DNA from 3 places in the Streptomyces sp. NPDC051133 genome. Region 2 is predicted to be linked to each of the others. Evidence: riboswitches for the same ligand, from Rfam matches in the RefSeq annotation. Region 2 holds a riboswitch; each other region holds the start of a gene.
What was found. A riboswitch is a leader RNA that binds a small molecule or an ion and turns the genes downstream of it on or off. The one in region 2 is predicted to bind cyclic di-AMP.

Region 1 (9,781 bases), on a different contig from region 2:
TGAGTTGCTGGGCGGCGGTCCAGTACATCGTCGAGAACGGCGGTTCGGAGACCACGTGGCCGTTGATCGCGACGGAGATCCGCAGGTCGTAGCCGCCGGGCTCGATCCCGGGTGCCGCGTCGTCCAGGTAGGGCAGCAGTGGGTGGGTGCGCTCCGGGGGCGCCACGCGCGCGTGCTCGAGCGCTTCCAGCGGGGTGATCCACGCCGACACGGAGGTCGCGAACGACTTGCCGAGGAAGGGGCCGAGGGGGACGTACTCCCAGGCCTGGATGTCCCGCGCGGACCAGTCGTTGAGCAGGCAGAGGCCGAAGACGTGGTCGCGGAAGTCGGCGAGCGCGACCGGGCTGCCCAGCTCGGAGGGCACGCCCACGACGAAGCCGACCTCCGCCTCGATGTCCAGCCGGATCGACGGGCCGAAGACGGGTGCCGGGTCGCCCGGGCCCTTGCGCTGTCCGGACGGCCGTACGACGTCCGTGCCCGAGACGACGACCGTGCCGGAGCGGCCGTGGTAACCGATCGGCAGATGCTTCCAGTTGGGCGTCAGGGAGTCCTCCGCGTCCGGGCGGAAGATCCGGCCGACGTTGCGGGCGTGGTTCTCCGAGGCGTAGAAGTCGACGTAGTCCGCCACCTCGAAGGGAAGGTGCAGGGTCACCTCGGACAGCGGGTGGAACAGCGGCTCGACCGCCTCCCGGTGTGCGGGGTCCGTGATCCATGACGTGACGGCACGCCGCACCTCGGACCAGGTCGCGCGGCCGGCGGCGAGCAGCGGGTTGAGGGTGGGGCGGGCGAGCAGCGCCTGGTGCGGCGAGCCGAGCACGGCGGCGGTGGCGCCCGCGTCGAGTACCTGGTCTCCGAGCCGGACGCCGACCCTCCGCTCCGTGCTGCCGGACGGCGAGAACACGCCATAGGGAAGGTTGTGCGGGCCGAAGGGGTCGCCCTCGGGGACGTCGAAGGGGGGCATGGGGTACTGCCTCACTCTCATCCGGGCCATGCATGGCGCTGTGTTCCATGTGGTCGCGCCACACGTTACGGCCGGGACGCGTGTCTTGGGCAGTGTCCCCAAGGGGTTGTCGTGTGGTGTCTAAAGAGTTCGCAATGTCCGAATAGGCCTTGTCGGAGGGGGCAATTCCGGCTTAGCGTCCTTTGGGACGCGGACGGGGTGGGTCCGTACCGTTTGGGGGGACACGTGGGGGGACCCGTGGCCGGAGACGCCGTCGGTGTGCCGTTCGAGGCGGACCGTGACGTACCAGGAATGATCGTCAAGTTCGGCGACTATCCGCTGCACCACGGCGGTGTCGGCGCGATCCGCAGCCTCGGCCGCCTGGGCGTGCCCATGTACGCCATCACGGAGGACGCGTACACGCCCGCAGCCTCCTCGCGCTATCTGAAGAAGGCCTTCGTGTGGCCGACGACCGGTGCGGAGGACCCGGGCCACCTGGTCGAGGGACTGCTGCGCATCGGCCGCCGCATCGGCCGCCCGACCGTCCTCATCCCGACGGACGAGGAGGCCGCCGTCCTGATCGCCGAGCACCAGGACGCACTGGCCGGATCATTCCTCTTCCCGCGCGTGGACCCGGCTCTGCCCCGCCGCCTCGCCAGCAAGCAGGGGCTGCACGAACTGTGCGCGGAGCACGGCATCGCGAGCCCCGCGGCGGCGTTCCCGCAGTCGTACGACGCAATCGTCGCCTTCGCCGACACGGCACGTTTCCCCGTGGTGGCCAAGAACCGCGAGGCGTTCGTCCGGCGCAGACGCCCCGCCGTGAACGGCACCACCAGGATCGCCACCCGCGAGGGCCTGCTCAGCCTCGCCCGCGACTGGGGCGACGAACCGGGCGTCATCCTCCAGGAGTACCTGCCGCGCGAGGAGGCCGAGGACTGGATCGTGCACGCCTGCTTCGACGCCGACTCCGGTCCGCTCGCGCTGTTCACCGGCGTCAAGGTGCGCTCCTGGCCGCCGCACGCGGGGATGACGGCGAACGCGTACGTCGTCGACAACCCGGAACTCGCCGACCTCGCCGTCCGTTTCATCAAACAGATCGGCTTCAGCGGCATCATCGACCTCGATCTGCGCTTCGACCGGCGCGACGGACAGTACAAGCTTCTCGACTTCAATCCGCGCATGGGCGCCCAGTTCCGGCTCTTCGAGAACGAGTCGGGGGTGGACGTCGTCCGCGCCATGCACCTGAATCTGACCGGCCGCGCCGTACCGGAGGGGGAACAGCGCGCCGGCCACCGTTACATCGTGGAGAACATCGACCTCCCCGCCCTCCTCGCCTACCGCCGCAGCGGCTATACGACGCCGCACGCGCCGGTGAAGGCGAGCGGGACGGAGCTGGCCTGGCTCGCGGGTGACGACCCGCTGCCGTTCCTCACGATGCTCGCCCGCTTCGTGCGTCCGGGCGCGAAGCACCTCTATCAGCTGTGGCGGACCAACCGCCGTGGCAGCAGCACCTCCACGAAGTAGGCAAGGCCACGCAGAGTGGCGCACCGTGTCCTGGGGAGGGACTTCGTGATTCGACCGGTTGCAGTCATCGGGGCCGGGCCGTTCGGCCTGTCCACCGCCGCCCACCTGCGGGCGCGCGGCATCCCCGTCCGCGTCTTCGGCGACCCCATGGTCAGCTGGCGCGACCACATGCCTCAGGGCATGCTCCTGAAGTCGACGCCCGTCGCCTCGAGCCTCGACTGCCCGCAGTCCGGCCACACCCTCGCCGACTACTGCGACGCGGCCGGAATCCGCCGCCTGGTGACCGACGAGGACATCATCCCGGTGGAGGCCTTCATCGGTTACGGCGAGTGGTTCCAGCAGAAGCTGCTCCCCGACCTGGAGCGGGTCCGGGTCGTCTCCGTCGACCGCGACAAGAGCGGCGGCTTCGAACTCAAACTGGACTCCGGAGAACTGTTCACCGCGCGCGCGGTCGTCGTCGCGACCGGCCTGTCGGGGCTGGCCCATCTCCCCGCGGAGCTGGCGGGCGCGGCGGCCGACGGCCCGGCCCCGACCGGCCCGGTCTCGCACAGCTCCCAGCACCACGACCTGAGCCGCTTCGCCGGCAAGGAACTGATCGTGATCGGCGCGGGCCAGTCGGCGCTGGAGACGGCGGCGCTCGCCGCCGAGGCGGGTGCACGCGTGCGCGTGGTCGCGCGCGGGCGGGGCCGGGTCGCCTTCGGCGCCCCGCCCTGGGACCAGCCGAAGCTGCGCCCGGAGTCCCCGTTCGGCCGCGCCTGGTCGCTGTGGGCGCTCAGCTACTACCCGCACCCCTACCGCTACCTGCCCGAGCCCGCCCGCCACTACCTGGTCCGCCGGGTCCTCGGCCCGCTCGGCGCCTGGTGGCTGCGCGAGCGTTTCCAGAGCAGCGTGCAGGTGGACGACGTCGCGCGCGTGGTGGGTGCCGAGGCGCCGGACGGCAGCCCCGTCCTCACCGTCCGCACGCACGGCGGCCGCAGCGAGCGGCTCACCGCCGACCACGTCATCGCCGCCACCGGCTACCGCGTCGACATCGCGGCGATGGACTTCCTCGGCCATGAACTGCGCACCCGGCTCGAGGTGAGCCGCGGCGCGCCGAAGCTCGGCCCCGGCTACGTCTCCTCCGTCCGCGGCCTGTACTTCACCGGTCTCCCGGCGGCGTCGTCGTACGGCCCGGTGATGCGCTTCGTCTGTGGCACGGAGTTCGCCTCCCCGCGCCTGGCGAAACACCTGGCGGCGGCACACGGCTGACGACGGCCGGACCGTCCGCGGCGGACCGAACGCACCCGGAACATCGGGGAGTGCGTGCGGTGCCGCGGAGCGCGTGAGGCCGCGGGCGGACCGGCACACCGGTCACGGCGCGCGCGTGCACGTCCCGACGGCGAACGTGCGCGCCGCGCTGTGGCCGCCCGAGCGGATCGTCCGGCTCTCCGACCGTCCCGGGGAGCCGGTGCCGGGACGTGCTGCGGGAGGAGGCGGCCGGCCGCTGCGACGAGGAGCGGCCGGCGGCGCCGACTGCGCCATCAGGGGGCAGCCGGGCACCACTTGGGGTCGAGCAGCACACAAGTGCGCGCAATCACAGGTGAGTCGGCGGGGCGTGGTGTCCGTATTCTCTGATCATGGCACCCACCCCCGCGTATGCACTGATCGCCACCGACCTGGACGGGACGCTGCTGCGCCGCGACGACACCGTCTCCGACCGGTCCCTCGCGGCGCTCGCGCGGGTGGCGCGGGCCGGTGCGCGCCACTTGGTGGTGACGGGCCGCCCGGCCCCGCGGGTACGGCCCCTGCTGGCCGGCCTCGGCTGCGGGGGGCTCGCGGTGTGCGGGCAGGGCGCACAGGTCTACGACGCCGCGAGCGGCCGTCTGCTGTGGTCGGTGCGGCTGGACCGGGAGCTGGCCGAGACCGCGCTCGGCAAGATCGAGGCCGAGGTGGGGCAGGTCTACGCGGCCGTCGACCAGGACGGCGTGGACGGGCTGACACTCATCGAGCCCGGATACCGGATGCCACACCCGACCCTGCCGGCGGTGCGGGTCGGGCGGCGCGAGGACCTGTGGCGCGCGCCCATCAGCAAGGTGCTGCTGCGCCACGCCACCCTGTCGGACGACGCATTGGCGGCCCTCGCGCGGGCGGCGGTGGGGTCGCTGGCGACGGTCACCATGTCGGGGCCGGGGACCGTGGAACTCCAGCCGTGCGGGGTGACCAAGGCGACCGGGCTGGCGCTGGCCGCCGAGCGGCTGGGCATCGCTCCCGGCCGGGCGCTGGCCTTCGGCGACATGCCCAACGACATCCCGATGTTGGACTGGGCCGGACACGGGGTGGCCATGGCCAACGCCCACCCCGAACTCAAGGCGGTGGCCGACGAGGTCACCTCGTCGAACGAGGACGACGGCATCGCCGTCGTCCTCGAAAGACTGTTCCCGACCGACTGACCGGAACATCAGTAGGAGCCTGTGCCCCTAGCGCGGCGACGCCCGTCAGTAGGCGCCGAACACGTTGTCGATCGACCCGTACCGGGCGGCCGCGTAGTTGCAGGCGGCGGTGATGTTCGCGACCGGGTCGTAGATGTCGGACGACGTTCCGGCCACGTGGTACGCGTTGAAAGTGGGGTCGATGACCTGGAGCAGGCCCTTGGACGGGATGCCCTTGGCGGCGTTGGAGTCCCAGAGGTTGATGGCCTTCGGGTTGCCCGAGGACTCGCGGATGATGTTGCGGTAGATGCCGTTGTAGGAGCCCGGGATGCCCTTCTGCGCCATGACCGAGAGGGACTCGCGGATCCAGCCGTCCAGGTTGTCGGGGTACCCGGCCTGGGTGGTCGCGGCCGTCGTGGCGGCCGGGGTGGCGGCGGACGCGCTGGCCGCGCCGATGAGCGGCAGGGCGAGGACGGCGGCACCGGTGCCGGCGACGGCGACGGTGCGGATGAAGCGGTTGCTCCAGGTACGGCGGTGCTGAGCGGCAGCAGGCATGGGAAAGTTCCTCTCCGTCGCCTGCGAGGTGAGCTGTCGGGTTCGGGCGGGGAGGTGCCCGGCCGTGCCCTCTGGGAAGGCACGGCTTCACCCCTAGCCGTTCCGGCGCGACGTGTGCCGTCCGATCCGGCGCTTACCTGGGTCCCCCGCTCCTGCCGCATGGATGAGTTCGTCGATGGGGATGCGGGCGGCGGCAGGATTCGGCGTTCCGCCCGACGGCCCGGAACGTATGCGAGAGCACATGTCGGGAACAAGTTAAGGATTCATGGAACGCCCCATTTGACCTTGGTCTGTGCCGTATGGGGTACTTGATCCTTTGCGTTCGCCAATCCTCAACTCGGCGGTGCGGCAAGGAAGGAGGCGTCGACGGGCAGGCCTCGGGTGCCGGGTGGGGGTGCGTGACTCAACTCACGGAATAGCGAATTACGTCAAATCGGACATGGGGGATTCGGGCGATTTGCGCTCGGGTTCGGCCGGCCGTGGAACCCCTGGCGAGGTGCCCGTCGTCGTCGAGGGGGGTACCCGTCGTCGTGACCGTGGCCGCAGCGGTACGGAGGGTGGCGCGCACGTTACTCCGCTCGCCCCTCGGTCCGCGACAAAGCGGTCAGATTGCGGTTAAGTCGATAAATGTCCGTTCTTACTATCCGATCACAAACATAACGGTCATGATCCGATACCGCCCAGGCTGGACCGGTGGGCGCTATCGGTGATCGAAACAGGACCGGATACGCTGACTTGAGTGATGGCAGCGACCTATCGACAAACCGCGTAAGCGCCAGCAGACACCAGCAGACAGGAGACCCCTCGTGACCGTCGTCGGGCCGTTCGGGCTGAGCGTGCGGGACCAGGCTCTGGAAGCCGATGTCCAGGCCGGATTGGCGGCTGTCGAGGAAGGCTTGCTCGAGGCCACCAAGAGCGAGGTCCCGTTCATCACGGAGGCCGCGCAGCACCTCGTACGGGCCGGGGGGAAGCGGTTCCGGCCGCTGCTCGTGATGCTCGCGGCGCAGTTCGGCGACCGCTATGCGCCGGGCATCGTGCCGTCGGCCGTGGTCGTGGAGCTGACCCACCTCGCCACGCTGTACCACGACGACGTCATGGACGAGGCGGCCGTGCGGCGCGGCGTGGACAGCGCCAACACCCGCTGGGGCAACTCCGTCGCGGTCCTCACCGGCGACTTCCTCTTCGCCCGCGCCTCCCAGATCCTCGCCGACCTCGGCCCCGAGGCGGTCCGGGTGCAGGCCCTCGCGTTCGAGCGGCTGGTCACCGGTCAGATCCTGGAGACCGCGGGCCCCTCGGACGGCCGTGACCCGGTCGAGCACTACCTGGACGTGCTCGGCGGCAAGACGGGCTCGCTGGTGGCGGTGTCGTGCCGGTTCGGCGCGATGATGTCCGGCGCCGACGAGACGGTCGTCGACGTGCTCACCCAGTACGGCGAGCGGCTCGGCGTCGCCTTCCAGCTCGCCGACGACGTCCTGGACATCGCCTCCGACTCCCACGAGTCCGGCAAGACCCCGGGCACCGACCTGCGCGAGGGCATCCCGACCCTGCCCGTGCTCCGGCTGCGCGAGCGGGCGGCCCGGCTGGGGCTGCCCGAGGACATCGCGCTGTGCGAGCTGCTGGACTCCGACCTCAGCGACGACGCCCGGCACGCCCAGGCGCTGGCCGCCCTGCGCGACCACCCCGCGCTGGAGCAGGCCCGGCGGGACACCGTCCGGTACGCGGAGGAGGCGCGGGCCGCGCTGGCCCCGCTGCGGGAGTGCGACGCCAAGGCGGCGCTGCTGGAGCTGTGCGACGCGGTGGTGCACCGCGCCGGCTGAGCACCGGCGCCGGCAGGTGCGTCGTCCCGCCCGACCCCTACGGGTCGGGGGAGTCGCCGCCCCTACGTGTCATACCGCAGGCGTACACGGAGTTGGCTCCGAGGTCTGACGCTTCCTCATGGCCGATTTGGTGAGATGGAAACCACGGAAATCACCACTCCTCACCGATTCGGGTGAGAATGGCGGCTCAGGTGGACCAGCGTGAGGACAGCCGCCGCCGACGACGGAGGTAAGGCACACATGGCACCGTACGAATCCGACGACACAGCGGGCGTCGCGCGGGACGAGGACCCGCGCTCCGGCCGGCGCAAGGCCGCCCGGTACGCCGTCCCCGTCGCGGTGGTGGGGGTGGCAGCGGCCACGATCGGGCTGGTCCCGGCGCTCGCCGACTCCGGTGACCCCGACCTGCCCAGGATCACCGCGCAGCAGCTCATCAACAAGATCGCCAAGTCGGACGTGCAGCAGCTGTCCGGCACGGTCAGGATCAGCACCGACCTCGGCCTGCCCGACCTCGGCGGCCTGGAGAGTGGCCTGATCTCCGGGGCGGCCAAGGGGTCCGGCGACGGATCCTCCGCCGACCCGAAGGCCAGGCTCACCGAGCTGGTCTCCGGCATGCACACCCTGCGCGTGGCCGCCGACGGCCCGGAGAAGCAGAAGGTGTCGCTGCTGGAACAGGGGTCCGAGTACAGCGTCATCCACGACGGCAAGGACGTCTGGGGCTACGACAGCAAGAGCAACGAGGTCCACCACGGCACGGCGGCCGACTCCGGCAAGGACCACAGGGCCGAGCCCCCGGCCACGCCCAAAAACTTCGCCGACGAGGCGCTGAAGTCGGTGGACGACACCACGTCCGTCACCGTCGACGGCACCGAGCAGGTCGCCGGGCGCGACGCCTACAAGCTGCTCATCAAGCCCCGGCAGTCCGGCACCACGGTCGGCGCGATCAGCATCGCCGTGGACGCGAAGACGGGCATGCCGCTGAAGTTCACCCTGACGCCGAAGAGCGGCGGCGCCGCCGTGGTCGACGCGGGCTTCACCCAGGTCTCCTTCGCCAAGCCGGATGCCTCCACCTTCCGCTTCACCCCGCCCAAGGGTGCGAAGGTCACCGAGGACAAGCAGCAGCCCGGGGAGCGGAAGCACGCGCCCCTGCCCGGCGGCGACTTCGCCAAGGGCCCGGGCGGCGCCACCGTCGTCGGCAAGGGCTGGACGTCCGTCGCCACCTTCGACACCGGCGCCAAGGGCGGCCTGCCGAGCGGCTCCAAGGCCGGTGACCTGGGCGGATTCCTCGGCTCGCTCGGTGACCACGTCTCCGGGAAGTTCGGCAAGGGCACGGTCTTCTCCACCCGTCTGGTCAACGCCCTGATAACGGACGACGGCAAGGTCTACGCCGGCGCGGTGACCAAGGAGGCACTGGTGAAGGCGGCGGACGCGGGCAAGTAGCCCCTTTCGGGCACCACGGGACGCGCCCCTTCGGGGGCGAGGACACGAGGGGGGAGTCGATGGCAGGACCGTCCGCCACGGAGCGGGACCCGGGCCGGGCGCGGGAGAGCGTCATCGCCACGCGCGGCCTCACCAAGCGCTACCGCGGCGGACACCTCGCCGTGGACGGTCTGGACCTGACCGTCCCGGCGGGCAGCGTCTTCGGCTTCCTCGGTCCGAACGGCTCCGGCAAGACCACCACCATCCGCATGCTGATGGGTCTGATCGAGCCGACCGCGGGCACGGCGCACGTCCTGGGCCGGCCCATGCCCCGGTCGGCCCGCGCGGTCCTCCCGCAGGTCGGCGCGCTCATCGAGGGCCCCGCCCTGTACGGCTTCCTCTCCGGCCGGGACAACCTGCTGCGCTACGACGCCGCCGACCCGACCGCCGACCCCCGCACCCGGCGCGCCCGGGTCGCCGCCGCCCTGGAGCGGGTGGGCCTCGCGGCCGCCGCCGGCAAGAAGGCGAGGGCGTACTCGCTCGGCATGAAGCAGCGGCTGGGCCTGGCCGCCGCGCTGCTCCAGCCGCGCGGACTGCTGGTGCTGGACGAGCCGACCAACGGCCTCGACCCGCAGGGCATGCGGGAGATCCGCACCCTGATCCGGGAGCTGGCCGCCGACGGCACGACCGTCTTCCTCTCCTCGCACCTCCTCGACGAGATCGAGCAGGTGTGCACGCACGCGGCCGTCATGACCCAGGGCCGGCTCGTCGTCCAGGGCGCGGTGGCCGACCTCGCGGCCGGGGCGCGCGGCCGCCTGGTGGTGACCACTCCGGACGCGGCCGAGGCGGCCGGGGTGCTCAAGGAGCAGGGCGTCGGGGACGTCACCGCCGACGGCGACCGGGTCACCGGTGAACCGCCCGCGCGGGACCTGGCCGAGGTGAACGCGGCCCTGGTCGCGGCGGGTGTACGCGTGCGGGGCTTCACGCTGGAACGCGCCTCCCTGGAGGACGCGTTCGTGGCACTGACGGGGGAGGGCTTCGATGTCGCGGGCTGAGACGTTCCAGGCGCCGGCCGCACCGGCCGCAGCGGCCGCACCAGCCGTACCGGGTGCCGGCCG
Region 2 (9,781 bases):
GTCGTTGGTCGAGTCGGCCTTGTCCAGCTGCTCGAGGACGTGGTTGCGCAGGCCGATGGACTCCTCGATGCCCTTCATGCCGATGCCCTGCTCGGCGAGGCCGGGGATCGGGAAGGTGCGGGAGACCGCGCCCATCGCGATGACCAGGTAGTCGAAGGGCAGCTCGTACGCCTCGCCCACCAGGGGGGCGATCGTGGCGACCTTGCGGTCCTGGTCGATGGTGGTGACCCGGCCGGTGAGCACCTCCGCCTTCGGCAGCACGCGTCGCAGCGGGACGACGACGTGGCGAGGGGAGATGTTGCCGGCGGCGGCTTCGGGCAGGAAGGGCTGGTAGGTCATGTACGACCGGGGGTCGACGACCGTGACGGTCGCCTCGCCGTAGCGCATCTTCTTGAGAATGCGCCGAGCTGCGTACAGGCCTACGTACCCACCGCCTACTACGAGGATCCTGGGACGCTCCGTGGTGCTCATGCCATCGAGTATCCACCCGCCCAGCGGGGGTCGCTCGTGCGCCCCTTCACAAGGTCTGACAGGCCCTGTGCTACACTCCGCGGCCCGCGTGACGCAGGTCATGCGACGCGGTGGAACCGGGAAGCGGTTCGCCCCGTTGTCAATGCCGCGTGAGCTGCCTCTCCGGGTGACCGGGGCGTCCGTGAGGACTCCGGAACGGACCCGGAACGCCCCGCACCGAGGCACCCGCACGCACCCTATCTGAACATGTTCAAACGGCTCTTGGGGCCCCGAAAGGCCCAACCGGCCCCTTGCGGACACCCTGCGGGGGCCAATTCCTTGTGAAGAACTTCACGAACTTTTCCGCCAGGGTGTCGACGAGGGGCCCCGGGAGGCCCCTCGGAGACGCTCAAACGTTATCCGACCTGCTCAGCCGACAGCTACTGGCAAGTAACAAAAGAGAGCCACGCCACCACGCGACGCCTCCGCTACGCCACCGACCACGCGATGCCGTCGAGGATGTCGTGCTCGCTGACGACGACCTCCTCGGCGCCGATCCGTTCCATGATCGCGAGCAGCACCAGGGCGCCCGCCCCGATCACGTCGACCCGGCCCGGGTGCATGGACGGTACGGCCGCGCGCTCGGCGTGCGTGGAGCGCAGCAGCCACTCGGTGATCTCGCGGACCCGGTCGTGGGAGATCCGGGAGTGGTGGATGCGCGCGGAGTCGTACTCGGGCAGCTCCTGGGCGATCGCGGAGACCGTCGTGACCGATCCGGCGAGGCCGACCAGGGTGTGCGCCTCGCGCAGCGGGACGGTCTCCTCGGCGAGGTCCAGGGCGGCCTGGATGTCGGCCCTTATCGCGGCGATCTGCTCCTCGGTGGGCGGGTCGCTCACCTTGCCGTCGCGCACGAGGTGACGTTCGGTCATCCGCACGCAGCCGACGTCCACGGAGCGCGCGGCCCGCACGTGCTCCTCGCCGACGACGAACTCGGTGGAGCCGCCGCCGATGTCCACCACCAGGTAGGGCTTGGCGAGGTCGTCGCGTTCCGCCAGCTCGCGGGTGGCACCGGTGAAGGAGAACTCCGCCTCCTGGTCGCCGGTGATGACCTCGGGCTCGACCCCGAGGATGTCGAGCACACCGCGCACGAAGTCGTCGCGGTTCTCGGCGTCGCGGGAGGCGGAGGTGGCGACGAAGCGGAGGCGCTCGGCGCCGTGCTCCTTGATGATCTCGGCGTACTCGCGGCAGGCGGCGAAGGTGCGCTCCAGCGCCTCGGGCGCCAGCCGGCCGGTGCGGTCGACGCCCTGGCCGAGCCGCACGATCGTCATCCGCCGGTCGAGGTCGACGAGTTCACCGGTGTCCGGGTGCGCGTCGGCGACCAGCAGACGGATGGAGTTGGTACCGCAGTCGATGGCGGCGACGCGCGTCATTCGTCGTCCTCCTGCGGCAGGGGCGCGGCGGTGAAGTGGCCGCTGCCGTCCTCGGTCGTCTCCACCTGCCGGTCCTCGCCGCACGGCGTCCCCGGCGGTGTCACGCAGGGGCCCTTGGCCCACCACTCGGGCAGCATGGCGATCGCCTCGTCGCCGAGCGGGTTCACGCCCGGTCCGGCGGCCAGCGAGTGGGCCACGAGCACGTGCAGGCACTTCACCCGGTCCGGCATGCCGCCCGCGCTCGGGAAGCCCTCCAGGACCTCGATCTCGTCCCGGCGGCGGATGTAGTCCTCGTGCGCGGCACGGTAGGCCGCGGCCAGCTCGGGGTCGCTCTGCAGTCGCTCCGTCATCTCCTTTATGACGCCGTTCGCCTCCAGCGTGCCGATCGCCGAGGCGGCGCGCGGGCACGTCAGGTAGTACGTCGTCGGGAAGGGGGTGCCGTCGGGCAGCCGGGGCGCCGTCTCCACGACGTCGGGCTGACCGCAGGGGCAGCGGTGCGCGATGGCCCTGAGGCCCCGCGGCGGGCGGCCGAGCTGCTGCTTGAAGGCCTCGACGTCCGCGTCGGTGGGCTCGGTGCGCGAAGTGGGCGGCGGGGGCGTTTCCATGACTGCTTTCAGAGTGGCTTTCTCGGAGTGGGTTGCTCGGAGTGGCTTGCCGAGGGTCCGGCGGGAGCGCCGGGGATCACTGGTCGGAGGCGTCGGACTTGTCGACACCGTCCCAGACGTTCGTGTACCAGGGCCGGTGGGCGGCCCGCAGGTCGGCGCGGGACTGCCTGGCCGCGCCCGGGTCGACGACCACGTACCCGGTCTCCCCGGGCATGACGTAGTGCAGCCGACGGCGGATCTGCTGCTCGGCGTAGGCGTCGTCCTGCCAGCGGGCCTTGAGGTCACGCAGCTGCTCGACCCGCTGCCGGGCCTGCTCCTGCTGCCGCTGGAGGTCGGAGATCTCGGCGCGCTGGGAGACGTACTGCCGCATCGGGTAGGCGAGCGCCACGATCATCGAGCACAGCACCAGCGCGAGCAGCGCCGCGCGGCCGGTGAGCCGGGAGCGGCGGGCCTGCCGTTTGGTCTGGGAGCGGTAGACCCGGGCAGCCGTCTGCTCGCCGAGCAGCCGCAGCCTGGTCGCGGTGGAGAAACGGTCCCGGTCCCTCGCGGCCATCCTGGCTTCCCGCCTCCCCTTGTCCGTGCTTCACACGTGCGTACGTCCCCGGACACGGTACGGGACCGGGTACGGGGACGTACGGACGACTGGCCAAGAGCCGGCCCGGGTCGGCTCAGCCCTTGGAGACCTCGACGTTCCCCTTGAAGCGCGGGAAGGCGCTGCGGCCGGCGTACACCGCGGCGTCGTCGAGGATCTCCTCGATGCGCAGCAGCTGGTTGTACTTGGCGACGCGCTCGGAGCGGGCCGGGGCGCCGGTCTTGATCTGGCCGCAGTTGGTGGCGACGGCCAGGTCGGCGATGGTGACGTCCTCGGTCTCGCCGGAGCGGTGGGACATCATGCACTTGAAGCCGTTGCGCTGGGCCAGCTCGACGGCGTCCAGGGTCTCGGTCAGCGAACCGATCTGGTTGACCTTCACCAGCAGGGCGTTGGCGGTGCCCTCCTCGATGCCGCGGGCGAGGCGCTCGGGGTTGGTGACGAACAGGTCGTCGCCGACGAGCTGGACCTTGTCGCCGAGCTTGTCGGTGATGACCTTCCAGCCGGCCCAGTCGTCCTCGAACAGCGGGTCCTCGATGGAGACGAGCGGGTAGGCCGCCACGAGCTCCTCGTAGTACTCCGTCATCTCGGCGGCGGAGCGCTCCTTGCCCTCGAAGAGGTACTTTCCGTCCTTGTAGAACTCGGAGGCGGCGACGTCGAGCGCGAGGGCGATCTGGTCGCCGGGCGCGTAACCGGCTTCCTTGATCGCTTCGAGGATGAGGTCGAGGGCCTCGCGGTTGGAGCCGAGGTTCGGGGCGAAGCCGCCCTCGTCGCCGAGGCCGGTGGACAGGCCGCGGCCCTTCAGCACCTTCTTGAGGGTGTGGTAGACCTCGGTGCCCCAGCGCAGCGCCTCGGAGAAGGACTCCGCGCCGATCGGGGCGATCATGAACTCCTGGATGTCCACGTTGGAGTCCGCGTGCGAGCCGCCGTTGAGGATGTTCATCATCGGCACCGGCAGCAGGTGCGCGTTCGGGCCGCCCAGGTAGCGGAAGAGCGGGAGGTCGCTGGCCTCGGAGGCGGCGTGGGCGACGGCGAGGGAGACGCCGAGGATGGCGTTGGCGCCGAGGGAGCCCTTGTTGTCGGTGGCGTCCAGGTCGAACATGGCCTGGTCGATCAGGCGCTGCTCGGTGGCGTCGTAGCCGACCAGCTCGGGGCCGATCTGCTCGATGACGGCGAGGACGGCCTTCTCGACGCCCTTGCCCTGGTAGCGGTTCGGGTCGCCGTCGCGGAGCTCGATGGCCTCGAAGGCGCCGGTCGAGGCGCCGGACGGGACGGCGGCACGACCCGTGCTGCCGTCGTCGAGGCCGACCTCGACCTCGACCGTGGGGTTGCCTCGGGAGTCCAGGATTTCCCGGGCTACGACGACGTCGATGGACGGCACGAGCATCTCCTTCTTGGATGTGACGCTGGAAGTGCGGGGCGGGTGCCGCCTTGCGGCGGTGCCTTGCGACTAGAGCCTAACCGTCCCGGGGGCGTCGGCCACCGACCGACCGCCCCGTGGACATGCCGACCGTACCTTTTGTTTCCACCCGAAACAAAGCTCCGTGGTGAGGGCATGAAAAACCCCGCCCCGGCGCGTACGGGGGAACACGCGCCGGGGCGGGGAGCCCGTGGGGACGGGGGCGGCCCTCACGAGGCCTTCGGTGAGACCCCTGGGGATGTGAGGGCGCCGGGGCCGGGCCGGGAGCCGGCTGTCACTTCAGGTGCAGCTGCTGGCCCGGGTAGATGAGGTTCGCGTCCTCGACGATGTCCTTGTTCAGCTCGAAGAGCTTCTTCCAGCCGCCCTGGACGTGGTGCTTCACGGCGATGGTGCTGAGGGTGTCGCCCTTGACCACCTTGTACTCGCCGTCGCCCTTCTTGACCTTCTTGCCGGTCGGGGTGGTGACGGTCTTGCTCGCCGACGGGGCCGTGCGCTTGGCGGAGCGGGTGGCGGCCTGCTGGTCGGTGGAGCGGGTGGTGCTGCTCGGCGCGGTGCTCTTCGAGGAAGTGCTGGGCGCGGAGCCGTTGTAGGCGGCGCCGGACAGGCCCGTGCCGCAGACCGGCCAGGCACCCTTGCCCTGCGCGGCGAGGACCTTCTCGGCGACGGCGATCTGCTGCGCCTTGGTGGCCTGGTTGGCCTGGGAGGCGTAGGCGGTGCCGCCGTACGCGGCCCAGGTCGAGGCGGAGAACTGCAGGCCGCCGTAGAAGCCGTTGCCGGTGTTGATGGACCAGTTGCCGCCGGACTCGCACTGGGCGACCGTGTCCCACTCGGAGGCGGTGGCGGCGGAGGCGTTGCCGGCCGCCATCAGCGGGGCGGCGACGGCGGCGCCGGTGACACCGGCCAGCGCGACGGCGCGGACGGCCTTGGACGGACGGCGGTGCTTGCCCTTGCCGGTAAACAGCATGGATCGATCCCCTCACCGACGCCTGCGAGGTGAGCTGTCGGGTTCGGGCCGGTTGAGTTGCCCGGCCGCACACCCGCTTTCGCGAGGCGCGGCTCCACCCCCAGCCGGTACCAGCTCAACTGCTGGGCCCGGCACTTACCTTGGGTCCCCCGCTCCTGCCTACGGCGCTTGACGCGACGACTGTTCCCGGGCAGCCGCTGGCAGGATTCGGCGTTGCGGCAGCCGGGGCCCGTGGTGACGAGCGGCCTTGACCGTAGACAGGCGATCGGCGGAATTTCAAAGACGATCAGGGCTTCTGAGAGTCATCCCACACTTTCACCAAACCGGACATCAGGGATCAAACGGGACGTCAACTCTCCCCGCTTTTCGCCCGTTTAGGACCTGACTTCCAGGGTCTGACCGGCGGTGATGTGGTTCGGGTCGGTACCGATGGCGTTCTTGTTGTGGACGTAGAGCGCGTGCCACCCGCCGTCGACGTCAAGGGAGTCGGCGATGGAGGCGAGAGTGTCGCCCTCGCGGACCGTGTAGGTGTCCGGCCCGGAGGATGCGTGACGGCCGGAAGAAGGGTTGTTCTGACCGTTTGTCACGCTTTCGTCCGCACTCCCGCCCCGGTGACGTCCGCCACTGCTGAGGGCGCCGGTGTCGACGAGGCTCCAGGAGCCGGTGGGCTGCTCGGAATTGTCCGATTCGTCGGTACCGGGGTCGACCGTGGAGGAGCTTCCGGACCCCTGCGAGTTCTCGGCGCCCTTCGGGGTGGACTTGTCGGACTTGGGGGTGTTCGTTCCGTGCGAGCCGGTGGACGTACCGGGGTGGGTGCCGGCGTCCCCGTCCTGGCCCGGGGCCGGCGTGGCGCTCGGGTCCGAGGCGTCCCCGGAGTCGGAGGAGCCGGTCGAGGGGCCCGAGTCGGAGTCGGAACCGGCAGACGGCGAGGAGTCCGCATCCGCCGGACCGGACGAGTCGGAGTGGCCGGCCGACCCGGAGGAGTCGCCGGAATCGCCGGTGTCGCCGGACCCCCCGACGCCGGTGTCGACGTCGGCCGACCCGGAGTCCGAGGTCATTCCGGCGAGCAGCGCGCAGGTCGCCCAGGGCTTGGTTCCCTGGTCCGCGACAATCTTCTCGGCCACGGCGATCTGCTGCGACCGGCTGGCCTGGTCGGCCCGCTCGGCGTACTGCGCGCCGCCGTACTTGTCCCAGTCGGCCTGCGAGATCTGCAGGCCGCCGTAGTAGCCGTTGCCGGGGTCGGCGCTCCAGGAGCCGCCGCTCTCGCATTCGGCCACCTTGTCCCACGTGGTGCCGTCGGCCGCGTTGGCGCTCGCGGCGCCGAGCAGCGGGATGGCGATGGCGGAGCCGGTCACTCCGGCCGCGACGAGGAGGGCCGGAGCCTGACGGGGGCGACGGTGACGACCGTTCCCGGAGAGCATGCGGAAGCCTTTCGTGCGACGGCAGGACCGCGCGGCGGATGGTGCCGACGCCGCGCTGATGGGTGAACGTATCGGCAGACGATCACTTGTCACAAGTTAATGCCGCACAGATCACGTGAAGATCACAGAGTTGAACGTCTGACGTGTCTACGGTTGTACGGCTCTGTCGGGTGCCGGAGCGAACTCCACGGGCAGGGTGCGCAGGCCCCGCATGATGAGGCCGCCGCGCCAGCGCAGTTCGGCCGGATCCACGGCGAGCCGCAGATCGGGCAGGCGCGTGAGCAGGGTGGCGAGCGCGGTCTGGCCCTCCAGCCGGGCGAGCGGCGCGCCGAGGCAGTAGTGGATGCCGTGCCCGTACCCGAGGTGCTGGTTGTCCCGCCGGCCGAGGTCGAGGACGTCCGGGTCGGCGAACCGCGCCGGGTCGCGGTCGGCCGCCGCGAGGACGACGAGCACCGGGTCCCCGGGGGCGATGTCCTGCCCGCCGAGGGTGAGCGGCTCGGTGGCGAACCGCCAGGTGGCCAGCTCCACCGGGCCGTCGTAGCGGAGCAGTTCCTCCACGCCGGTCTCCAGCAGCTCCCTCTCCTGCCGCGCCAGGGACTCCTGCAGGCGCCGGCGCTGCCCGGGGTGGGTGAGCAGGGCGTAGGTGCCGTTGCCGATCAGGTTCACGGTGGTCTCGAAACCGGCGAACAGCAGGATGAAGGCCATGGCGGCGGCCTCGTTCTCGGTGAGGTGCTCGCCGTGGTCCGAGGCGCGGATGAGACCGGAGATGAGGTCCTCGCCCGGCAGGGGCTCGGCGGGCAGCGCCGCCCGCTTCTTGTGGATCAGCTCGGCGAGGTAGCCGCGCATCTTCTTCACCGACCGGGCTACCCCGCCCCGGGGCCCTCCCCCGTGCCGGATCATCATCCCCGCCCAGTCCCGGAAGTCGTCCTGGTCCTCGCGCGGGACGCCGAGCAGGTCGCAGATGGCGTAGATGGGCAGCGGGAAGGCGAACTCGTGGATGAGGTCGGCGGAGCCACGGGCCGCGAAGCCGTCGATGAGGTGGTCGGTCAGCTCCTGCACCCGGGCGGCGAACTCGGCGACCCGGCGCGGTGTGAACGCCTTGCTGACCAGCCGACGCAGCCGGGTGTGGTCCGGCGGGTCGATGTTCAGCAGATGCGTCATCAGCTCGGCCTTGCGCTCGCCCGGAATGCCGGTCTTGCCCTTGGCGTGCGCGGGCTCGTCGTGATGCGCCGGGTTCTTGCTCAGCCGCTGATCCGCGAGGGCCTGCCGGGCGTCCGCGTAGCGGGTGACCAGCCAGGCCTCCACCCCGCTGGGCAGCCGCGTCCGGTGCACGGGCGCGTGCTCGCGCAGCCAGGCGTAGGCGGGGTACGGGTCGGTGGCGAACTCCCAGGTGAACAGGGCGGGCGCGGGGTCGGGGGCCGTCGGGGGGTGGGGCTGCTCGGTCACCCCCCGACGGTATCCGTCCCACGGGGACCGCCGCGCCGGCCCTACTCGCCCGGCATCTCGTCCGGCATCGCGTCCGGCATCGCGTCCGGCATCGCGTCCGGCTCCTCCCCGGGCAGTCCCTCCGCCGCCCGTATCCCGTCCCGGTACGCCCGCGCCGCCGCCCGCAGGGCCGCCTCCGGGTCGACACCGGCCGCCTCGGCGTGGACCGCCAGCGTGAGCAGCTCGTAGCCGATGCCCTCGCCCTGCGGCAGGGGGACGTCCAGGCCCGCCGTGCGGACGCGGGAGGCGAGCTTGGCGGCGAGGGCCAGGCCGGGCTGGCCGAGCGGGACGCCCTCGGTGACGGAGCTGCGCCGCTTCTCCTCGGCCTTGGTGCGCAGCCAGTGTTCCTTGACGTCCTCCGGTGTCTGCGCCTCCTCGTCGCCGAAGACGTGCGGGTGGCGGTGGATCAGCTTGGCGACGATGCCGCCGGCCACGTCGTCGACGGAGAACGGCGCGTCCGGGTCCTCCTCGGCGATCCGGGAGTGGAAGACGACCTGGAGGAGGACGTCGCCCAGCTCCTCCCGCAGCTCCGTGCGGTCGCCGGCCTCGATCGCCTCGACCAGCTCGTAGGCCTCCTCGATGCCGTACTTGGCCAGGCCCCGGTGCGTCTGCCGGGAGGACCAGGGGCATTCCGCGCGGATGCGGTCCATGACCTGCACGAGGTCCAGGAGGCGGGCGCCGGGCAGGTCGTAGGAGGCGGGCAGCAGCTCCAGGTCCGGCATGGCGACGCGGCCGGAGCCGGCCATCCGGGCCAGGCCGTCGGTGAGCGCCGGCTCGCCCTCGCCCGTCGCCACGACCACCACGGTCCGCCCGCCGGCGCAGGCGTCGACCAGCTCCTGCGCGCCGGGGGACGCCTGCTGCACCGCTATTCCGGCCTCCCGCAGATACGGCAGCTGCGGATGGGCGCCGTCCGCGCACAGCACGGCGTCGGCGGCGCGCAGGGCCTGCCAGGCGGGCCAGGACAGCAGGCCCGGCGCGACGCGGTGGCTGGTGGTGAGCAGGACGACACGGCCGGGGCCGTCCGGGGCGCCGGCGGGTTCCGGGCCGGTGGGTTCGGGGCTGGTTGCGTTCACGGTTCGAACGTAACGCACGGCGGGAGGGAGCGGTTTCGGTTGTCCACAGGGCCGAGACGATCTTGCGATCGTATGACCGACGGCCTGCTCCCCTCGCCCCCCTGACCGCTCCCGGCCGCCGTCCTACGCCGTCGCCGGCTGCCCGCCCGCAGCCGTGGTGACCTCGCGCAGCCAGGGCGTCCTGGCGTCCACCCGGCTGCTCTTCTGCACGTCCCAGGAGCCGTAGCGCGGGTTCAGGTCGACGTGGAGTTCCCGGGACGCCTTGGACAGGGCCTTCCAGAAGGCGGGCTGGGTGGTGTCGGTGCCCAGCTTCGCCGCCAGCTTCTGCGCCTCCAGCTGGAGGC
Region 3 (9,781 bases), on a different contig from region 2:
GTGCCATGGTGGCGGATCACCTGGAGCTGCCCGAGATCGAGCAGGTCATCGCGCCGGTCTCCATCCTGGCCCCGGACTTCGACGAGGTGGTGGCGCGCATCCCGGATGTGCGGGAGTCGGCGGCGGAGCAGGTGCAGGCGCTGCGTTACCACCTGGAGGAGAGGCGGCGGTCGGAGGACCGTCCGGTGCTGCGGACGCTCTCAGCAGAGCTGGAGGCGATCCTGGAGGAGTTCGCGGGGCGCTGGGACGAGATCAAGGTGCGCATCGGCCCCCTGATCGACAGGGCCCGACAGGCGGAGGAGGTCGATCCCGAGGTTGCCGACCTGACAACGGTCGAGCAGCAGCTCTACACGAAACTCTCCGACCGGATGACCGAGGATCCGGCCTTCGACCTGCCTGATCCCGCCATGCTCAGGAGCGTGACGGTCGAACTCGCCGCGATCATCGAGCGCCACGTGTCAAGTGCCGCCTGGTCGGACAACGAGGCCAGCCTGGACTCGCTGCAGAGCGAGCTGTGGCGTGGACTGCGCCGGGCGGGCGTCAAGCCGAGGGAGCGCGCCAGGGAGCCACTGGAGAACCTGTCGCAAGCGCTGACCGGGCACGCCCAGCGGCACGCGGCGGCGTTCCGGGCGGCGGCTCGGGGACAATAGGCGGTGTGCCGACGACTGCCGAACCGCGAGACCCCTGCCGACCCGCCTTGGAAGACGGCCAGGTGATCGTCGTGGCGGGCAGGGAGTTCCGCGTGGTCGTCAGTGAACGCCGCCGAAGCCTCGGTCTCACAGTGGAGCGCGACGGCTCGCTCGTCCTCCGCGCGCCGCAGGGCTGTGACCCCGAGCGCGCGGCAACCTTCCTACGAGAGGGGGAGACATGGCTGGCCGAAAAGCTGCGACGGCGTGAGGATCATCCGCCGGCCCACCCTGAGCGTGGGTTCCGGGACGGTGAGACGTTCGCCTATCTGGGACGTGCCTATCGGCTCCAGATCAGCGACGAAGAACGAGCCGCCGTCCGGCTCGTCGCTGGGCGTTTGGTGATCGGCAAAGGGATCGCGCGGGATCCGGTCGTCGCTCGACGTGCGCTCATCGGCTGGTACCGGCGCAACGGACAGCGCTGGACGCAGGGAAGGCTTCAGCCGTGGGCCGCACGCATGGAAGTACGGGAGCCGGACGTCGTCGTACGTGATGTTGGCGGCCGATGGGGGACCTACCGCCCCGGCGACGGCGCTCGCGGGACCATGGCGCTGCACTGGGCCCTCTTTCAGTTGCCCGTGCACCTGGTCGACTACGTCATCGCCCATGAACTCGCCCACATCAGGATTCCGGGACACGGAGCGGACTACTGGTCTCTGCTTCGACAAGCCATCCCCGAGTGTGAGGAACGCAAGGGGGAGCTGGATGACCTCGGGCGTCGGCTGTGGCTCGGAGATATCCGGGAAGAATCCTGAAGCGCCGATCGTGGGGGTGCTCAGCCTGCCCTCACCAGCGTGTCTCACGCCACCCGGGTGGCCCCGGCGAACGGCATCTCGTCGATCGGTGCCACGCGCACCGGTGCCGACGGGTTCGGGGCGTGGATCATCCGGCCGCCTCCGATGTAGATGCCGACGTGGCTGATGCCCGAGTAGAAGAACACCAGGTCCCCGGGCTGAAGTTCCGAGCGGGAGACGCGCCGGCCCGCGTCGATCTGGGCGTAGGTGGTGCGGGGCAGGGAGATGCCTGCGGAGTGGTAGGCGGCCTGGACCAGGCCCGAGCAGTCGAAGGCGTTCGGGCCGGTCGCGCCCCACACATAGGGGCTGCCGAGCTTGGCGTAGGCGTATGCGACGGCCGCCGCGGCGCGCGCGTCCGGAGCCGCGGCGGACCCCGCCTGCTCCAGCTCGTCCCGCGTACCCGAGGCCGACCGTGAGGCATGCCCCGCCGCGGCGCCGTCACCGGTGGCCTCGGCGCGTTGCGCCGGAGTGAGCTGCGCCAGCAGCCGCCGGGCCTGGTCCAGCTTGCCGGTGATGGACCTCTTCTGCCGCCGCAGTTCCGCCTGCCGGGACCGCAGCGCCGTCAGCTCCACCCGGGAGGCGCCCCGCAACTGCTCGATCTCCCGCAGCTGTTCGCGCACCCGCGCCACGGCGGTGGCCTGCCGGTCACCCGCCCGCTCCGCGAACGCGGCGTCGTCCAGGTACCGGTCGGGATCGCTGGACAGAGCCAGCTGCCAGGCGGGGGCGATGCCGCCGTCGCGGTACTGTGCCGCCGCGATCGAACCCAGCGCGTCCCGGGCCGTGTTGAGCCTTTCCTGCCGACGGGCGGCCTCGTCCCGCAGCGTGTTCAGCCGGTGCTGGGCCGCGTCCGCCTTCTCCTTCGCCCCGTCGTACTTCTGGGTGGCGGTCTCGGCCTCCTGGTACAGCTTGTCCACCCTGGCCTTCACCTGCGCCGGCGTGAACCGCGGCTCGGCGTGGCCGGTCCCGTCGAAGCCCGTCGCGGTGGCCGCACCCGCCAGGGCGATCGTGACGGCCGTCCGGGCCGTATGACCGCTGAGCGGGCTCTGCCGGGGCTTGCGGTGCGCTGCCACCTGGACCGTCACGTCCTTCCGTACGACCCGTACGACCGAGCGGTCGATACGGCCGGCGGCGGCCCGCACAGGGGTAACGGGCCGCCGCCGGACCTTTCTCGGCGGGGGCGACCGGCTGCCGCCCCTGGCCCGGGGCGGCGGTGGGGAGCCGGTCACCTGGGGGAGGACGCTAGGCCTGACGGTGACGAGTCGGTAACGCGGTGTACGGAACTGGCTTCGACGGATCTCGGGTGACCGTTTGTGACCGTGTCACCGGTCCGGAGTCGTCTTCTTCACGCAGCGTGGTGACCGAAGCGGGGAAACCGTGACCGGCGAGAGTCGCGGGCTGCTATGGAGCGCATATATGCAAGATCCACCGGCTCGAACACCGGGCCCGGTGGCGGAGGGCTCCAGGGCCCCTGGTTAGGCTCCGGCTCCATGGACGTACTCATCCATCTCTTCGTCGGCCTGCACATCATCGGCATCGCCGCGCTCCTCGGCGGCTTCCTCACCCAGATGAAGGCGATGGGCCAGGGCACGGCCCGGTTCGTCCCCGGGATGCTGCACGGCGCGCTGACCATGCTGGTCACCGGCGTGGCCCTGGTCGGCCTCAACCAGGCCGACGACCACCACGTCAACGCCGTCAAGATCGGCGTGAAGCTCGCCCTGCTGATCGTGATCCTCGGGCTGGTCTACGTGAAGCGCGACGAGGAGAAGATCGACGCGGCCCAGTTCGGGCTGGTCGGGGCGCTGACCGCCACCAACGTCTTCATCGCGGTGCTCTGGACCTGACGGTCAGCCGTCCCCGCCGCCGGCGCGGGCCGCACGCACCGCACCGGCGGCGGTCACGAGCCACGCCGCCACCGCCACCCACACCAGCACGCGTCCCGGCCCCCTGAGCCACGGGAGGCCCACGGCGGCCGCGACGGACAGCGTCGCCACCGCCGTCATTCCCATCGGGAACACCGTCGCCCACCGGCGCATGTCGTAGCCGGGCCGCGGCCGCACCGCCTCGGCGGCCAGCAGCACGACGTAGCAGGCCAGGTCCAGCACGAGCAGCACGACCGTCGCCGTGACCAGCACCGCGCGGTCGTCGCCGTCCCACAGGTACAGGCGGCCGTCGCCGGCCAGGAGCAGCTTCGCCCCGGCCAGCGCCGAGATCGCCAGCGCCCCGCCCGCGATCCAGTGGTCCCCGGGGCCCTCCAGCACCTGCCGCGCGTCGAAGCGGGGCAGGGCGACCCCGTAGAGCACCAGGCCCAGCCAGAACAGCACCAGCGCGGTGTGCGCGAGCCATGCCGTCCCCTCGGCCACGGCCAGCGTGGCGGCCAGCACGGCGAGCCCCTGGGTGGCCACACAGCACAGGAACACCGCACCCGGCATGCGCCGCTTCCAGTGCCCCATGACCAGCACGAGCAGCACCGGCCAGAGCAGCGCCGAGAGCGCCAGCAGCGCCGCGGCCAGGGTCTGCAGGCCCGGCGTGGAGAGCCCGGTGCCCAGCACGGTGGTCGCGGCCACGGCGGTGAGGGCGCCCGGGCTCTCCGCCTCGGTGACCCAGCGCTGCCGCTCGCCGGCCAGCCGCAGCGCGAAGTCGGCCGCCAGCGCGATCCAGCCGAGTCCGGTCAGCACCAGCGCCACCCGCGAGAGCGTCTCGTCACCGGTCAGGTGCAGGCCCACCGAGAGGATGCCGGTCGCCATCACGGCGGCCCCGGCCGCGGGAGGCCGTCCCGCCCACCACGCGCGCAGACCCGAGAAGCCGGACATGCGCCGATGCTAGGCAGCCGAGCGGCCCGGCATCGGGAAGGGCACGCGCGCGAGGGCGGGTGAAAACGCCGGGACGCGCCCGGGCACGGAGAACCGGCGGTGCCCGGCGCGGGCACGGCGTGGGTACGACGTGCGGTTCGTGCCGGGCGTGGGCACGATGCGTGGTTCGTGCCCGGCGCCGGCACGGCACAGGACGGACGCACCCGTACGCGCGCGCGTGCGATCGGCCGCGAGTCCTGTGCACCGTACGCGCGCGTGTGGCGCGCGCACGGCGTAGGTCCCGCGGGGCGGACGCGCGCCCGCCCCGCGTCCGCCGCCGGTCAGACCGGTCGCACCACGCTGTGGATCACCGGCTCCCCGGTGTGGTGGACCGCCTGCTCGCGGACGTACGCGCCGGGGCCCGGGGCGTGGATCATCATGCCGTCGCCGGTGCAGAGGCCGACGTGGCTGCTGTCCTCGCGGAAGAAGACCAGGTCACCGGGGCGGGCGTCGTCGAGGGCCACGACGGTGCCGGCGACCGCCTGGTCCCGGGCCGCGCGTGGCAGGGTGACGCCGGCGGCCTTCCAGGCGGCCTGGGTCAGGCCCGAGCAGTCGTAGGAGCCGGGACCGCTGGCGCCGCTCACGTACGGCTTGCCGATCTGGGCGCGGGCGAAGGCGATCGCCTTCTCGGCCCTGGTGGCCTCGGGGCCGGAGACGACGTGGGCCTGCGGGCCGACGTCCGGCTGCTTCTCCTGCGGGAGCGCGGCCGGGCGGGAGTCCGCCTCGGCCGTGAGCCGGGACAGCAGCTCGCGCGCGAGGACGAGCTTGCGCTGGACGGTGGCCTTGGCGCCCTTCACGTCGTACGGCGCGGCGGCTGGTGTCTCGGGTGTCTCCGTGGTCCGGGTGGCCCTCCCGCGCCCGGCCGCGTCCTTCACGTGTGAGGCGAGCCGGTTCATCACCCTGTGCTGGGCGAAGTGGTCCTGCGGATACTCGGCGAGGAGGGAGGCGGCGGGGTCGGGGGCCACCGTGAACGGCGCCAGACCCTCGCGGGGCCGGGCGCGCCGGGCCGCGCGCCGGGCGCCCTCCTGGCGCGGTTCCCCGGCGCGCGCCCACTCGGGGGCCGTCCGGTCCCCGGTGAGCGCCCGGTGCCCCGCCGTCCCGTCCCCGGGGTGCGCCTGCTCCCGGACGGTCCGGTCCTCGCCGGGCGCCGTCTCGCGGGCCGTACGGTTCTCGGTCAGTGCGCGCTCCCGCGCCGCCTGGTCCTCGGCCCTGGCCCGCTGCCGGGCCGCGGCCTGTTCCTCGGCGCGCGCCCGCTGCCGGGCCGCCGACTCCTCCTCCGGCGCCGAGTCGGCGCGGCGGTAGAACTCGTCGATCTTCTTCTCGATCTCCTCCAGGCTCGGCCTGCCGTCGTCGGCGGGGGCCGCCTCGGCCGTCTGGGACAGGACGGCCACGGAGGTGAACGCGGCGGTGGCGAGGGCGGGGCCACGCAGGCCCGGTCCACGGGTGCCGGCGGGGCGCGGCTTGCGGTGCGACGCCAAAGCTGGCGACTCCTTCCAACGTGCGCCGCCTACCGGGTTAGCTGTCGGGTTCGGGCGGGTGGTTCGGAAGGGTTGCCCTACGGCGTCGTCCCGGGCGGGAGTCGGCCGATTCACCCCAGGATCGGTGGGTCCCCGGCTCCGGGCACCGTGCGGGGCGCGCCGGACTCGGCGGAGGCCGTACGGCCCGGCGACGTTCGCCGGAGAGGGGTCGTGCGGCCTGACGGAAACCTAGCCAACTCGTGTGTCTTCTGTGAAGGTTGGTGCGAGGTATGTCCGATACATTTCCGTGACCTGAGGGCACTTTCACACCCACGTGAGCAGGCGCTTCCGCAGCGTGAGGGGTCATCGGGCCTTATTGACACGAAGATCAACCGTCCACGGGACCGGCCATGTTCCGGGGACGGCGGCCGGTTGTCGGTGGGGCGCCCTAGACTCGGAGAGCGATGAGCAGCCTCTTTGACGACAGCTTCCTGGCGGACCTCCAGCCCTCGCGCGGGCACGAGGAGGAGCCCCCGCCACCGCCCGAGGACGACCACGCTCCGGAGCCGCTTCCGGACGATCTGTTCGGCGGGAAGTTCGACGTGCCGCCGGACCGGGACGCCTACTACCGCGACGGTGCCCCGCGTCCCGCGATCGACGCGGCGGCACTCCTGGAAGGGCTGAACGAGAACCAGCGCGCCGCGGTCGTGCACGCCGGCACTCCGCTGCTCATCGTCGCCGGTGCCGGCTCCGGCAAGACCCGCGTGCTCACCCACCGCATCGCGCACCTGCTCGCCGAGCGGAACGTGCACCCGGGCCAGATCCTCGCGATCACCTTCACCAACAAGGCCGCGGGCGAGATGAAGGAGCGCGTCGAGCAGCTCGTCGGCCCGCGGGCGAACGCGATGTGGGTGATGACGTTCCACAGCGCGTGCGTGCGCATCCTGCGCCGGGAGTCGAAGAAGCTCGGCTTCACGTCGTCGTTCTCGATCTACGACGCCGCGGACTCCAAGCGCCTGATGGCTCTGGTCTGCCGCGACCTGGACCTCGACCCCAAGCGCTTCCCGCCGAAGTCCTTCAGCGCCAAGATCAGCAATCTGAAGAACGAGCTGATCGACGAGGAGGACTTCGCCGCCCAGGCCGCCGACGGCTTCGAGAAGACCCTCGCCCAGGCCTACGCCCTGTACCAGTCGCGGCTGCGCGAGGCCAACGCCCTCGACTTCGACGACCTGATCATGACGACGGTCAATCTGCTGCGCGCCTTCCCGGACGTCGCCGAGCACTACCGCCGTCGCTTCCGGCACGTCCTGGTCGACGAGTACCAGGACACCAACCACGCCCAGTACGCACTCGTCAGGGAACTCGTCGGCACCGGCGAGCGCGCCGACGAGGCCGACACCCCGCCCGGCGAGTACGACGTCCCGCCCGCCGAGCTGTGCGTGGTGGGTGACGCGGACCAGTCGATCTACGCCTTCCGCGGTGCGACGATCCGCAACATCCTCCAGTTCGAGGAGGACTACCCGGACGCGACGACGATCCTGCTGGAGCAGAACTACCGCTCCACGCAGACCATCCTGAGCGCGGCCAACGCGGTCATCGAGCGCAACGAGTCCCGCCGCCCGAAGAACCTGTGGACCAACGCCGGCCACGGCGCGCGGATCACCGGCTACGTCGCCGACACCGAGCACGACGAGGCCCAGTTCGTCGCCGACGAGATAGACCGTCTCACCGACGCGGGTGACGCCAAGGCCGGCGACGTCGCCGTCTTCTACCGGACCAACGCCCAGTCCCGCGTCTTCGAAGAGATCTTCATCCGCGTCGGCCTGCCCTACAAGGTCGTCGGCGGTGTCCGCTTCTACGAGCGCAAGGAGGTCCGGGACGTCCTCGCGTACCTGCGCGTCCTCGCCAACCCCGAGGACTCGGTACCGCTGCGCCGCATCCTCAACGTGCCCAAGCGGGGCATCGGCGAGCGCGCGGAGGCCATGATCGACGCCCTCGCCCAGCGCGAGAAGATCAGCTTCCCGCAGGCGCTCCGGCGGGTCGACGAGGCGTACGGCATGGCCGCGCGCTCCACCAACGCGGTCAAGCGGTTCAACACGCTGATGGAGGACCTGCGCACCATCGTGGAGTCCGGCGCCGGACCGGCCACGGTCCTGGAGGCCATACTCGAACGCACCGGCTACCTGGCCGAGTTGCAGAACTCCACCGACCCGCAGGACGAGACCCGCATCGAGAACCTCCAGGAACTCGCCGCCGTGGCGCTCGAGTTCGAGCAGGAGCGCGGCGAGGGCGAGCCGGCGGGACTGGCCGACTTCCTGGAGCAGGTGGCGCTGGTCGCCGACTCCGACCAGATCCCCGACGAGGAGGACGGCGACGGTGTCATCACGCTGATGACGCTGCACACCGCCAAGGGCCTGGAGTTCCCGGTCGTCTTCCTGACCGGCATGGAGGACGGCGTCTTCCCGCACATGCGTGCCCTCGGCCAGACCAAGGAGCTGGAGGAGGAGCGCCGCCTGGCGTACGTCGGCATCACGCGCGCGCGGGAGCGGCTGTATCTGACGCGGTCGGCGATGCGCAGCGCCTGGGGCCAGCCGTCGTACAACCCGCCCTCCCGGTTCCTGGAGGAGATTCCGGCCACGCACGTGGACTGGAAGCGGACGGGGGCGGTGGCGCCAGTGTCGTCCGGGCCGGCGTCCGGGATCGCCGCCTCGCTGTCCTCGACGCGCTCGCGCTCGTCGGCGGCGGGCGCCTCCGGGTTCGCCACGCGGCGGACCACCGAGAAGCCGGCGGTGTCCCTGGCGGTCGGCGACCGGGTCACCCACGACCAGTTCGGCCTCGGGACGGTCGTCGCGGTGTCGGGCGCGGAGGACAAGGCGCAGGCGACGATCGACTTCGGCGACGGCAAGCCGAAGCGGCTGCTGCTGCGGTACGCGCCGGTGGAGAAGCTGTAGGAGGTCCGGGGGCACCGCCCCCGGCCGCTACGTGGGGTCGAGCCCGTGGCTGCGCAGCCACGGCAGCGGGTCTATGGCCGCCCCGCCCGCCGGGCGCACCTCGAAATGGAGGTGCGGGCCGGTGGAGTTGCCCGAGTTGCCGGAGTAGGCGATCGGCTGGCCGGCCTTGACGGTCGTACCGGAGGGCACGCGGTAGCTGGACAGGTGGCAGTACCAGGTCTGCGTGCCGTCCTTCGCGGTCAGGATCAGCATGTTGCCGTAGGCGCTGTTCCACTTGGTGCTGACGGTGCCGTCGGTCGCGGCCATCACCGTGGTGCCGTAGGCGACGGGGAAGTCGATGCCCGTGTGCACCGACATCCAGTTCACGCCCGCCTGGCCGAAGTAGGCACTGAGCCCTCTCTGCGTGACCGGCAGCACGAACTTGGGGCGCAGACGCTCCTTGAGCGCGGCCTCCGCGGCGGCCTTCTTCTTCTCCAGCACCTGCTGGTTCTTGAGGTCGATCCGCTCCTGGGTACGGCTCGCGCGGTCGGCGAAGTCGTCGGCGCCGTCGGAGAGCGTCTTGAGCTGGGTGTCCAGCTTGCTGTTGGCGACGGACGGCTGGACCGCGTGCGCGTCCGAGGCGGACGCCGTGGTGTCCTTGGTGCCGTCGGTGAGGGCGCCGACCGATGCGGCGGCGATCCCGGCGACACCCATCACACAGGCCGAGGGTACGGCGACGGTCAGCAGCGCGGACCGTTTGGCGGGCGTACGACGCCGGGAGCGCGCCGCGCTGCGCGAGCCCGCGCGGGTCGCAGGCGCCGGGGCGGCCTCCTCCTGGTCGTCCAGCAACTCCTCGCCGGCCGCGGCCGCCTGGGCCTCGCCGACCTGCTCGAACGTGGCGGTGGCCTGCTGGTCGAACGGTTCGCCGGCCTGGTGGTCGAACGGTTCGCCGGTCTGCGGGTCGAACGCTTCTCCGCCCTGGTGGTCGAACGGTTCTCCGGCCTGCTCGGGCACCGCATGGGCGCCGGAGTTCCACTGCGTGGCGTCGTAGGCGCCCGTGTCGAA

Region 1: linked by a shared signal. The riboswitch ahead of AB0N17_RS30540 (transglycosylase SLT domain-containing protein) and the one ahead of AB0N17_RS10285 (transglycosylase family protein) in region 2 are both predicted to bind cyclic di-AMP.
Region 3: linked by a shared signal. The riboswitch ahead of AB0N17_RS30450 (C40 family peptidase) and the one ahead of AB0N17_RS10285 (transglycosylase family protein) in region 2 are both predicted to bind cyclic di-AMP.

Annotation. Positions count from the first base shown of each region.
Region 1 covers NZ_JBFBBK010000035.1:10,797-20,577, forward strand. Annotated here, with positions in the region: gene fahA (fumarylacetoacetase) at 1-961, opposite strand, end outside; gene AB0N17_RS30525 (ATP-grasp domain-containing protein) at 1,220-2,464, shown strand; gene AB0N17_RS30530 (FAD-dependent oxidoreductase) at 2,510-3,712, shown strand; gene AB0N17_RS30535 (Cof-type HAD-IIB family hydrolase) at 4,081-4,893, shown strand; gene AB0N17_RS30540 (transglycosylase SLT domain-containing protein) at 4,939-5,427, opposite strand; cyclic di-AMP (ydaO/yuaA leader) riboswitch at 5,431-5,612, opposite strand; gene AB0N17_RS30545 (polyprenyl synthetase family protein) at 6,234-7,244, shown strand; gene AB0N17_RS30550 (sigma-E factor regulatory protein RseB domain-containing protein) at 7,485-8,684, shown strand; gene AB0N17_RS30555 (ABC transporter ATP-binding protein) at 8,744-9,718, shown strand; gene AB0N17_RS30560 (ABC transporter permease) at 9,705-9,781, shown strand, end outside.
Region 2 covers NZ_JBFBBK010000007.1:69,199-78,979, forward strand. Annotated here, with positions in the region: gene AB0N17_RS10260 (NAD(P)/FAD-dependent oxidoreductase) at 1-471, opposite strand, end outside; gene AB0N17_RS10265 (Ppx/GppA phosphatase family protein) at 939-1,880, opposite strand; gene AB0N17_RS10270 (DUF501 domain-containing protein) at 1,877-2,485, opposite strand; gene AB0N17_RS10275 (septum formation initiator family protein) at 2,562-3,038, opposite strand; gene eno (phosphopyruvate hydratase) at 3,154-4,461, opposite strand; gene AB0N17_RS10285 (transglycosylase family protein) at 4,769-5,458, opposite strand; cyclic di-AMP (ydaO/yuaA leader) riboswitch at 5,463-5,635, opposite strand; gene AB0N17_RS10290 (transglycosylase family protein) at 5,833-6,879, opposite strand; gene AB0N17_RS10295 (cytochrome P450) at 7,027-8,325, opposite strand; gene AB0N17_RS10300 (nucleoside triphosphate pyrophosphohydrolase) at 8,367-9,437, opposite strand; gene AB0N17_RS10305 (SurA N-terminal domain-containing protein) at 9,561-9,781, opposite strand, start outside.
Region 3 covers NZ_JBFBBK010000034.1:85,497-95,277, forward strand. Annotated here, with positions in the region: gene AB0N17_RS30425 (type I restriction endonuclease) at 1-650, shown strand, start outside; gene AB0N17_RS30430 (SprT family zinc-dependent metalloprotease) at 656-1,441, shown strand; gene AB0N17_RS30435 (NlpC/P60 family protein) at 1,486-2,550, opposite strand; gene AB0N17_RS30440 (hypothetical protein) at 2,968-3,321, shown strand; gene AB0N17_RS30445 (tellurite resistance/C4-dicarboxylate transporter family protein) at 3,325-4,290, opposite strand; gene AB0N17_RS30450 (C40 family peptidase) at 4,611-5,807, opposite strand; cyclic di-AMP (ydaO/yuaA leader) riboswitch at 5,819-5,988, opposite strand; gene pcrA (DNA helicase PcrA) at 6,251-8,737, shown strand; gene AB0N17_RS30460 (M23 family metallopeptidase) at 8,765-9,781, opposite strand, start outside.